DNA from 3 places in the Micromonospora sp. NPDC005291 genome. Region 2 is predicted to be linked to each of the others. Evidence: riboswitches for the same ligand, from Rfam matches in the RefSeq annotation. Region 2 holds a riboswitch; each other region holds the start of a gene.
The links. A riboswitch is a leader RNA that binds a small molecule or an ion and turns the genes downstream of it on or off. The one in region 2 is predicted to bind S-adenosylmethionine.
Positions count from the first base shown of each region.

Region 1: another riboswitch for S-adenosylmethionine. It lies ahead of ABZT18_RS12885 (aminotransferase class V-fold PLP-dependent enzyme); the one in region 2 lies ahead of ABZT18_RS09280 (ABC transporter substrate-binding protein).
Region 3: another riboswitch for S-adenosylmethionine. It lies ahead of thrC (threonine synthase); the one in region 2 lies ahead of ABZT18_RS09280 (ABC transporter substrate-binding protein).

Region 1 is NZ_JBEXGR010000007.1:129,421-132,687, forward strand. It holds gene ABZT18_RS12880 (FUSC family protein) at 1-368, shown strand, start outside; gene ABZT18_RS12885 (aminotransferase class V-fold PLP-dependent enzyme) at 395-1,645, opposite strand; SAM riboswitch class IV at 1,716-1,836, opposite strand; gene ABZT18_RS12890 (PrsW family intramembrane metalloprotease) at 1,860-3,267, shown strand, end outside.
Region 2 is NZ_JBEXGR010000005.1:121,662-124,928, reverse strand. It holds gene ABZT18_RS09285 (amino acid transporter) at 1-964, shown strand, start outside; SAM riboswitch class IV at 1,051-1,162, shown strand; gene ABZT18_RS09280 (ABC transporter substrate-binding protein) at 1,436-2,323, shown strand; gene ABZT18_RS09275 (amino acid ABC transporter permease) at 2,369-3,145, shown strand; gene ABZT18_RS09270 (amino acid ABC transporter ATP-binding protein) at 3,142-3,267, shown strand, end outside.
Region 3 is NZ_JBEXGR010000007.1:108,907-112,173, reverse strand. It holds gene thrC (threonine synthase) at 1-1,271, opposite strand, end outside; SAM riboswitch class I at 1,282-1,417, opposite strand; gene ABZT18_RS12800 (DMT family transporter) at 1,485-2,465, opposite strand; gene ABZT18_RS12795 (metalloregulator ArsR/SmtB family transcription factor) at 2,544-2,840, shown strand; gene ABZT18_RS12790 (DoxX family protein) at 2,900-3,267, opposite strand, start outside.

The DNA of each region.
Region 1 (3,267 bases), on a different contig from region 2:
CGCAGATCGAGGACGAGGAGCCGGTGCCCGATCCGATGCCGGACGCCATCGGCCACCTCGCCGAGTCGGTCCGGCTGCTCAAGCACGAGTTCGCCGCCGGTGAGGAGCCGGAGAAGTCCAGGGAGCGGTCCCTGCGGGCGGTCAGCGAAGCCGGCCGGGCGTATGGCGCCGGGGTCGGCTTCTCGGGCAGCGTGGTGGTCGCCCAGATCCGGACCACCGCGAGCGACCTGCTGGTGGCCTCCGGGATCGAGCAGGAGGAGGCGAACCGGTGGATCCGCACCGCCTTCGGGGAGCAGGAGCGGCCGGTCGGTGAACCGGCCGAGCCGGGCGAGCCGCCGAAGCCGCCCACCGCCCCACCGGTCGGCTGACCGGTTCTGCGGCGCGCCGCCCGCCCTCAGCCCAAGGCAGCGAGCGCGGCGAGCAGCCGGTCCACCTGAGCGGCCGTGCTGCCCAGGCCGATGCTGGCGCGCAGCGCGGTGGGCGGCAGGTCCTGCCGGCCGGTTCGCCCCGCCGCCTCGGCGAGCAGGCGCCGTGCCAGCGGGTGGGCGCAGAACAGCCCGTCGCGTACGCCGATCCGGTGCTCGGCGGCCAGCCGCGTGGCCACGTCGGCGGAATCCCACCCGGCGACCACGAACGAGACGATGCCGACGCGGGGCGCGTCCGGGCCGAACGTGCGCAACTCCACCACGTGCGGCAGGGCGGCGATGCCGGTCCGCAGCCGGGTCAGCAGCGCCTGCTCGTGGGCGGCCAGCGCGGCCCGGTCCGCCTCGTCGAGCGCCGCGCACACCGCGGCCAGTGCCACCGCGCCGAGCAGGTTCGGGGTGCCGCCCTCGTGCCGCGCCGGGCCGGTCGCCCAGGTCACGTCGTGCGTGGCTGACCCCACGTGGCTGGTGGCGCCGCCACCGGCCAGGTAGGGCGGGGCGGCGTCCAGCCAGTCCGCGCGGCCGATCAGCACCCCCGCACCGAACGGCGCGTACAGCTTGTGGCCGGACACGGCCAGGTAGTCGACGTCGAGCGTGAGCAGGTCGACCGGGGCGTGCGGGGCGAGTTGCGCGGCGTCGAGCACGATCCGGGCCCCATGCCGGTGGGCCACCCGGGCCAGCTCGGCGACCGGCCACCGCTCACCGGTCACGTTGCTCGCACCGGTCACCGCGACCAGCACCGGCAGCGCCGGGCTGCTGCCCCGGCGCAGCTCGGTGAGGGCGGCGGCGAGGTCGCGTACCGCCCCGTCCGGGCCGGTGGGCACCGGGAGCCGGACGGAGCCGCGCGGCCAGGGCAGCAGGTTCGCGTGATGCTCGGAGGCGTTGGTGACCACGGTCGTGCCGGCCGGCAGCGCCCGGGCCAGCAGGTTGAGCGCGTCAGTGGTGTTGCGGGTGAAGATCACGTGATCGTCGGCGCGGGCGCCGAAGAAGTCGCCGACCGTCTGCCGGGCCTGCTCGTATTCCAGGGTGCAGCGCCGGGACAGCGCTCCCGCGCCACGGTGCACACTGGCGTACCAGGGCAGCAGCTCCGCCACCGCGTCGGCGGCGGCCCGCGCGCACGGCGCGCTCGCCGCGTAGTCCAGGTTGATCTCGCCCGGTACGCCGAGGACGTCGAGCGGCCGCGACGGGGCCGCTGCGGGCGCGGTGTCGAAGCGGGTGGGCAGCGAGGGAACGAGGGTGACGGACACGCCGGAACCTCCGGGGTCAGGGACCCCGGGTGCACAGTCGGGACGGGGTCCGCGCTTGCCCAGCGCACCGATCGGGCTGGGCCCGGTCATCACCCGGGGCACCCCACCGCGAACTCGACGAGGGTTGCCGGCCAGCAAGCCGGGGCTTGATGCTGGCGCTCGTGACCAGCCAGCAGCATAGCGGCTGTGGATGCGAGCGGACCAGCCGGCAATGGATGGCTACGCTGACCGCATGGCCGACACCCCGCCCGGTTCACCGCTGCCGTCGTCGCCCGCACCCGCAGCCCCGTCCGTCGGCGAGGCGCCCCGGATGCCGCTACGCCGACTGGGCTGGCGGCGGTTCCTGGTGCTGGCCGGGGTGGTGCTGTTCATCGCCGCCTGCGCGGTGTTCATGGTCTTCACGCTCGGCCAGTCGCTCGGCGTGCAGGCCCTGCTGATCGGGGTGGTCGCCGCCATCCTGCCGGTGCCGGTGCTGGTCGCCTGCTTCCTCTGGCTGGACCGGTACGAACCGGAACCGCTGAAGTATCTGATCTTCTGTTTCGCCTGGGGTGCGTTCGTCTCCACCGCCGCCTCGCTCACGGTGAACGAATTCGCCGCCAACCGCTTCGCCGACTGGGGCCTGCCGTCCGCACTCACCGGGGTGCTGGTCGCGCCGTTCATCGAGGAGCTGACCAAGGCCCTGGGCCCGATCCTGCTGCTGGTGTTCCGCCGCCGTGAGTGGTCCGGGATCACCGACGGCCTGGTCTACTGCGGGCTCTCGGCGGTCGGCTTCGCCATGGTGGAGAACATCCTCTACCTGGGCGGTTACGGCTATGCGACCGGCGCGGACCGGTATGGCCCGGCGACCGGCACGCAGCAGGTCATCGCGATCTTCATCGTACGGATCCTGCTGTTCGGGTTCGCCCATCCGCTTTTCACCTCGATGACCGGTGTGGGGCTGGGCATCGCGGCCCGGACGGCCGACCGGCGGGTCCGGCTGCTCGCCCCGATCGGCGGCCTGCTGCTGGCGATGATGCTGCACGGCACGTGGAACCTGCTGCCCACGCTGACCCAGGCCACCGGCGAGACAGTGATCATGTTGTACGGCTTCCTGGGCCTGATGGTGCCGGTCTTCTTCGGCATGGTGGGGCTCGCGGTGTGGCTGCGCGCCTGGGAGGGGCGGCTCACGGAGCGGACATTGCCGGACTACGTACGCGCCGGCTGGCTGAGCCCGCCCGAGGTGGCCGCCCTGAGCAGCCTCGGCAGGCGACACGCGGCCCGCAGTTGGGCCCGGCGGGTGGCTGGGGACGCCGGGGTGCGGGCGATGCGCGGCTACCAGTTCGCCGCCACCCGGCTGGCCCTGCTGCGCGACGGGACACTGCGCGGCCTGGACCGCAAACCCGCCGATCAGGAGCGGACCGCCCGCGAGGAGCGTGAGCTGCTGGACGCGATCAGCGCGTACCGGTCGTTCTTCGTGGGTCGGGACCCGCAGGCCCCGGTCGGGGTCTGGGACGGCAGCCGCTACCACCTGCGCTTCCCGGACGGGACCCAGCGTCCGGTCGCGGCGCCGGACGAGCCGGTGGTGCCGATCCCGGTGGTGCTGGCCTCTGCTCCGCCTC
Region 2 (3,267 bases):
CCTCGGTCAGGTGTTCGGCACCGTGTACGACCTGTCGACCATCGGAATCCTCTGGTTCGCCGGGGCGTCGGCGATGGCCGGTCTGCTCAATCTCGTACCCCGTTACCTGCCCCGCTACGGCATGGCGCCGACCTGGGCGCGGGCCATCCGGCCACTGGTGCTGGTGTTCACCACGGTGGCGTTCCTGATCACGGTCGTCTTCCGGGCGAGCGTCGACGCGCAGGGCGGCGCGTACGCCACCGGTGTTCTGGTGTTGATCACCTCGGCGGCGACGGCGGTGACCCTCGCGGCACGGCGGCGCGGGCAGCGCGGCCGCACGGTCGCGTTCGGGATCATCGCTGTGGTGTTCGTCTACACCACTGTGGCGAACGTGGTGGAACGTCCCGACGGTGTGAAGATCGCCGCCTGCTTCATCGGTGGGATGATCGTGGTGTCGGCGCTGTCGCGGGTGATGCGGGCCTTCGAGCTGCGGGTCGACCGGGTCGACTTCGACCCGGTCGCGACGGCGATCATCGCCGAGCGGAGCGAGCGTCGGATCCGCCTCATCGCGCACGAGCCGGAGCGGCGCGACCTCACCGAGTACCGCGACAAGCTCGCCCAGGCGGTGGCGGACAACGACTTCCCCGACGACAGCGACGTCATCTTCGTCGAGGTCCATGTCACCGACCCGTCGGACTTCGAGACCGGCCTGCTGGTGCGCGGCAGCGTGGCGCACGACCGCTTCCCGGTGCTCAGCCTTGCCAGCTCCTCGGTGCCGAACGCGCTGGCCGCCATGCTGCTGGAGATCCGCAACCGCAGCCGGCGGCGCCCACACATCTACTTCGAGTGGACCGAGGGCGGCCCGGCCCGCAACGTCCTGCGCTACCTGGCGTTCGGGCAGGGCGAGATCGCCTCGGTCACCCGGGAGATCCTGCGCCGCCAGGAGCCCGACCAGACGCGCCGCCCACACGTGCACGCCGGCTGACCTGCGGGCCACGCGTCGGGCGCGGACGGTGAGCGTGGTCATATCGACTGGACGAGCGGCTGGTTTCTGCTGCTAACCTCGGCGCAGGTCATGAGTGCCAGCGCGAAGCCCCGGCTTGCTGGCCGGCAACCCTCCTCCGCGGTGGGGTGCCCCGGGTGAAGACCAGGCACCGGCACGACGTCGGTGCAAGCGTGGCCTGGCACCCAGGTCAGCACAGACCCGGGAGAGCCATGCGCATCCTCAGCACCGCCCCACCGACCGACGTCGCGGAATTCCCCGCCGGTTGGCCTTCGCCCGCACTGACCCGGCGACGGCACGTGGACATGATGCGAATGTGCAGCGCCGCCTGTCGTCGCGGCACCGCGCACTAGCGCACCCCTCTTCCCGAACCCTCCCCAGCGGTACGCCCATCGGGCGCACCGTCGGCGGCGCACGCCCGTGCGCGCCGAGACAACCCTTTCGGAGACACCCGTGCGATTCCTTCCTGCCCTGACCCGCGCCGCCGCCCTGGGCGCGGCCACGATCCTGGCCGCCACCGCGCTCACCGCCTGCGGCGGGGACAGCTCGTCCGACGCCACCGCCAACCCGTACGGCCTGTCCCAGCCGGGCGTGCTGCGCGCCGGCACGCTGACCGACGCACCGCCGAACGTGTACCTCAAGGACGGCACGTTCACCGGCTTCGACAACGACCTGCTGACCGCGGTGGCCGGGAAGCTCGGCCTGAAGGTCGAGTTCGTCGGCACCGACTTCTCCGCGCTGCTCTCCCAGGTCAACAACCGCAAGTTCGACGTTGGCAGCTCCTCGATCACCATCACGGAGGCGCGGAAGAAGACCGTCGACTTCGGCAACGGCTACGACTTCGGCTACTTCGGCCTGGACGTCCCGGCCGGCTCGCCGATCACCGACTTCGACCAGCTCGCCGGCAAGCGGGTCGTGGTGGTGCAGGGCACCGTCCAGGACGACTACGCCACGGGCAAGCAGCTCGACCCGGTGCGGGTGCCGGACTACAACGGCGCGATCAACCAGCTCAAGGCCGGCACGGCCGACGCGTGGATCGCTCCGGCGGAGATCGGTGAGAAATCGGCCGCCGACAGCAAGGGCAAGATCACCGTGGCGGCCAAGCAGCTCAGCCCGACACCGACCGCGTACGCCGTCGCCAAGGGAAGCGACAAGCTGCGTGCGGCGCTGAACAAGGGCCTCGACGAGGTCATCGCGGACGGCACCTGGAGCCGGTTGCAGGCGCAGTACTACCCGGGCCGGCCGGTTCCGGAGGACTTCAAGCCGGGCAGCGGAACGGTGGCCGTGCCGTCAGCGTCCGCGTCGACCGTGCCGTCGGCGTCCGCGTCGACCGTGTCCTGAGGCGTACCCGGTGACGAGCGAGCAGGGCGGTAGGAGAGGCGACCGATGGATCCGTTGAGCACCATGTGGGAGACCTTCTTCGACTGGGACGCGATGCGCGAGGCGCTGCCCGAGATGCTGACCGTCGGGTTGCCCAACACGCTGATCCTGGCGGTCTCCGCCGCCCTGCTCGGCTCGGTGCTGGGCCTGCTGCTCGCCGTCGCGGGCATCTCCCGCAGCCGGTGGCTGCGCTGGCCGGCGCGGGTCTACACCGACGTGTTCCGAGGGCTACCGGCCGCGGCGACGATCCTGCTGATCGGCGTCGGGCTGGCCCCACTGGGCATGCGGGTCTGGGGACCGGACCCCTACCCGCTGGGGATTCTGGCGCTGTCGCTCATCGCGGCGGCGTACATCGGGGAGATCTTCCGCTCCGGCATCCAGTCGGTGGAGGCCGCCCAGTTGGAGGGCGCCCGTGCTCTCGGTTTCTCCTGGGCCGACGCGATGCGGCTGGTGATCATTCCGCAGGGCATCCGGCGGGTGCTGCCGGCCTGGGTGAACCAGCTCATCGCGCTGATCAAGGACTCCAGCCTGGTCTACTTCCTCGGCCTGGTGGCCAGCCAGCGGGAGCTGTTCCGGATCGGGCAGGACTACGCGGCCACCACCGGCAACGAGTCCGCGCTGCTGCTGGCCGGCCTCTTCTACCTGGCGCTGACGGTCCCGCTGACGCACGTCGTCAACTGGATCGACCGGCGGCTGCGCAACGGTCGGCCGGCTAGCGCGCCGACGGACGAGGACGACGACACCTCGTCGGCGCTGCCCGCCGCGACGGAAGGGAACCGATGATGACCACCGCCACGACCACCTCGGTCAGCCTCGACGTCCGCGACGTACACCTCGCCTTCGGGCCCAACCGGGTGCTGCGCGGCGTCGACCTCACGGTGCCGCGCGGCGCGACGGCCTGCGTG
Region 3 (3,267 bases), on a different contig from region 2:
GCGTCGCGGGCGGCGCGCAGCGAGGGCTTGATGTGGTGGGTCGGGCCGACCTGGCCGGCTACCGCGTCGATGGTCTTCAGTCCCTCGCCGGTGTTGAACACGACGGTCTCCGCCGTCGGATCGAGCCGACCGGACTCGACCAGCTTGCGCAGCACCGCCACGGTGACCCCGCCAGCGGTCTCGGCGAAGACGCCGGTGGTGCGGGCCAGATCGCGGATGCCGGCGCGGATCTCGTCGTCGTCGGCGTACTCCATCCAGCCGCCGGTGCGGCGGACCGCTTCCAGGGCGTAGAGGCCGGCGGCCGGGTCGCCGATGTTGAGTGACTTGGCGATGCCGGTGGGCTTGACCGGGGTGATCGTGTCGGTGTCGGCGTGCAGGGCGGTGGCGATCGGGTTGCAACCTGCCGACTGGGCACCGAAGACCTTCCAGCCGCCGGCCGGCGCCTCGACCAGGCCGATCTCGACCAGCTCGGAGAACGCCTTGTCAATCTTGGTGAGCAGCTCACCGCTGGCCATCGGGATGACCACCTGTGCGGGGATCCGCCAGCCGAGCTGCTCGGCCACCTCGTAGCCGAGCGTCTTGGAGCCCTCCGCGTAGTACGGCCGGACGTTGACGTTGACGAACGCGGTGTCCTCGAATTCGTCGGTCTCCACCAGCTCGCCGCAGAGTCGGTTCACGTCGTCGTACGAGCCGTCGATGGCGACCAGCTCACCGCCATAGACGGCCGTGGTGATCACCTTGCCCTGTTCCAGGTCGCTGGGGATGAAGACCACTGAGGGCACCCCGGCGCGGGCGGCGTGTGCGGCCACCGAGTTGGCCAGGTTGCCGGTCGACGCGCAGGCGAACCGGGCGAAGCCGAGCGCCTTCGCGGCGGTGAGCGCCACCGAGACGACCCGGTCCTTGAACGAGTGGGTGGGGTTGGCGCTGTCGTCCTTGACCCAGAGCGGCGCGGTGATGCCCAGCTCGGCGGCGAGGTGCGGGGCCGCCACCAGCGGGGTGAGCCCCGGGTTGAGGGTGACCCGGGTGGCCGGGTCCTGGCCGGCCGGCAGCAGCGCGGCGTACCGCCAGATGTTGTTCGGGCCGGCCTCGATCTGCTCCCGGGTGACGGCGGCCAGTGCGGCGGCGTCGTAGTCGACCTCCAGCGGGCCGAAACACTCGTAACAGGCGTGCTGGGCGGCCAGCGGATAGCGGGCCGAGCAGGCACGGCAGACCAGGGCGCGAGCGGGGCTGGAGGAGGTGTCGATGCCGGAGGCGGCGAGCGTCGACGTCATGTCGAGAGTCCTCTCATCTTTCCCCGCATCGCACGGTGCGGCGGGGACGGAATTGGCACCTGCCCCGCGGGTCGCTCAGCGGTGAGCGCGCGGGGTGGTTGCCGGGGCGTCGTCGGGCCGTATCCCTCAGCCCCTCTGGATGAGGTATTCAGTTGTGCCGTCGAGTCTAGGCACCGTGGGCGGCGACCTCCACCGCAGATCCCAGTGCGTGGGTCAGCGGATGCTCACCGCCGCCGGGTCGATCACCGCGATCGGGTCCGTGACCGCCGTCGTCCGGGGCAGCGGCGAAGGCCGAGGCCGGGTCCGCATGGCGAGGTTCGCGGCGACCAGGGCGGCGATGGTGATCGCGGCGCCGACCAGCTCGACCGGCTCCGGCCGGTAGCCCCGGGTGATCTGCACCACGAAGGTGGTCACCGGGACCAGGTTCATGAACAGGGCGGCATTGGCGGAACCGAGCCGCTGCACGCCGGTGTTCCAGGCCAGCACCGCGATCACGGCGCCACCGATCGTGGCGTACGCCACCTGTGGGGCGACCGCCACGACGTCGCCGACGGCCGGCGCGTGCTGCCGCCCGACGGCGTCGGCGACGATGCTCGCGGCCAGCATGGCGGCCGTGCCGGCGAGCGCGGTCAGAGTGGTGAAGCGCAACGGCGACCACTCGCCGAAGCGGCTGGCGCCGTGGGTGTAAATGCCCCAGCCGACCACCGCGCCGATCATCATCACGCCGCCGAGGCCGAACTGGCCGAGTCCGGCCAGACTTCCGCGGGTGATCACCAGGCCGACGCCGAGGAGCGCCACCAGCGAGAGGGCCAGTAGGAGGGGCTTCGGGCGTACGCCGTCGCGGGCCCAGCGGACCAGTTGGGTGATCACCGGGGTGGTGGCCACGAAGAGGGCGATCTGCTGCGGGGCGGCATGTGCGAGCGCCAGGCTGGTGAGCAGGTTGAAGCCGGCGAAGCCGACCACCCCGAGCACCACCACTTCGACCCCCCGGCCGCCGAGCTGTAGCGCGGCCGAGCCTTCGCGGAGCAGCAGGATGGCGACCAGGATGAGGACGGCCAGCAGGTAACGGATGGTGGTCAGGTTGAGCGGATCGACCCGGGTCAGCGCACTGGCCAGGATCGGGAACATCACGCCCCAGCCGAGCACGGCGAGCAGCGGATAGGCGGCGGCACGGGATCGCAAGGCCAGCTCCAATGTTCGAGTATTGTCGAACCAACGGACCGACCATAGGGTCTTGTTCGACGATCGTCGAACAACGGTTACACTGGTCACATGGAGCTGCACGAACCCGACCTGAAAGACATACCGGTCACTACCGTGCTGGCCGCACTCGCCGACGACGTGCGGCTACAGATCGTCCGGGCGCTCGCCCAGGGCGGTGAGTCCGCCTGCAGCACCTTCGAGTTCGGAGTCTCCAAGGCGACCCGCAGTCACCACCTCAAGGTGCTGCGCGAGGCCGGCCTGACCCGTACCCGGGCCGCCGGCACCAGCCGCCTGGTGCGGCTCCGCCGCGACGAGCTGGACAAGCTCTACCCCGGCCTCCTAGACGCGGTACTCAGCACGCCCTGAGCGGACGCGCCGCCGGAACCGCCTCGTCGAGGCTCCGGCGACGCGCGGTGCGCGTGCGGTCAGACGGATACCGGGCTGGGCTCGGCCACCGAAGCCGATGGAGCGCCGGCACGACGCCGGGCGAGCAGCGTGTCGAGCGCCCAGTTACCCGGACCGAGCACCGCGACCAGCAGGAACGACCAGCAGAAGAGCGCTGCCAGCTCACCCCCGTTGCGCAGCGGCAGCAGGCCGTCCGGCTGGTGCACCACGAAATAGGCGTACGCCATCGAGCCCGACGCGAGAAGCGCGGCGGGCCGGGTGAAGAGCCCGGCCAGCACGAGCACGCCGCAGATCAGTTGGATCAGCGCGGCCCACCAGCCCGGCCAGGCGCCGAAGGGTATTGCCGTGCCGGTCATCGGGTTGCCGCCGAACAACCCGAAGATCGAGG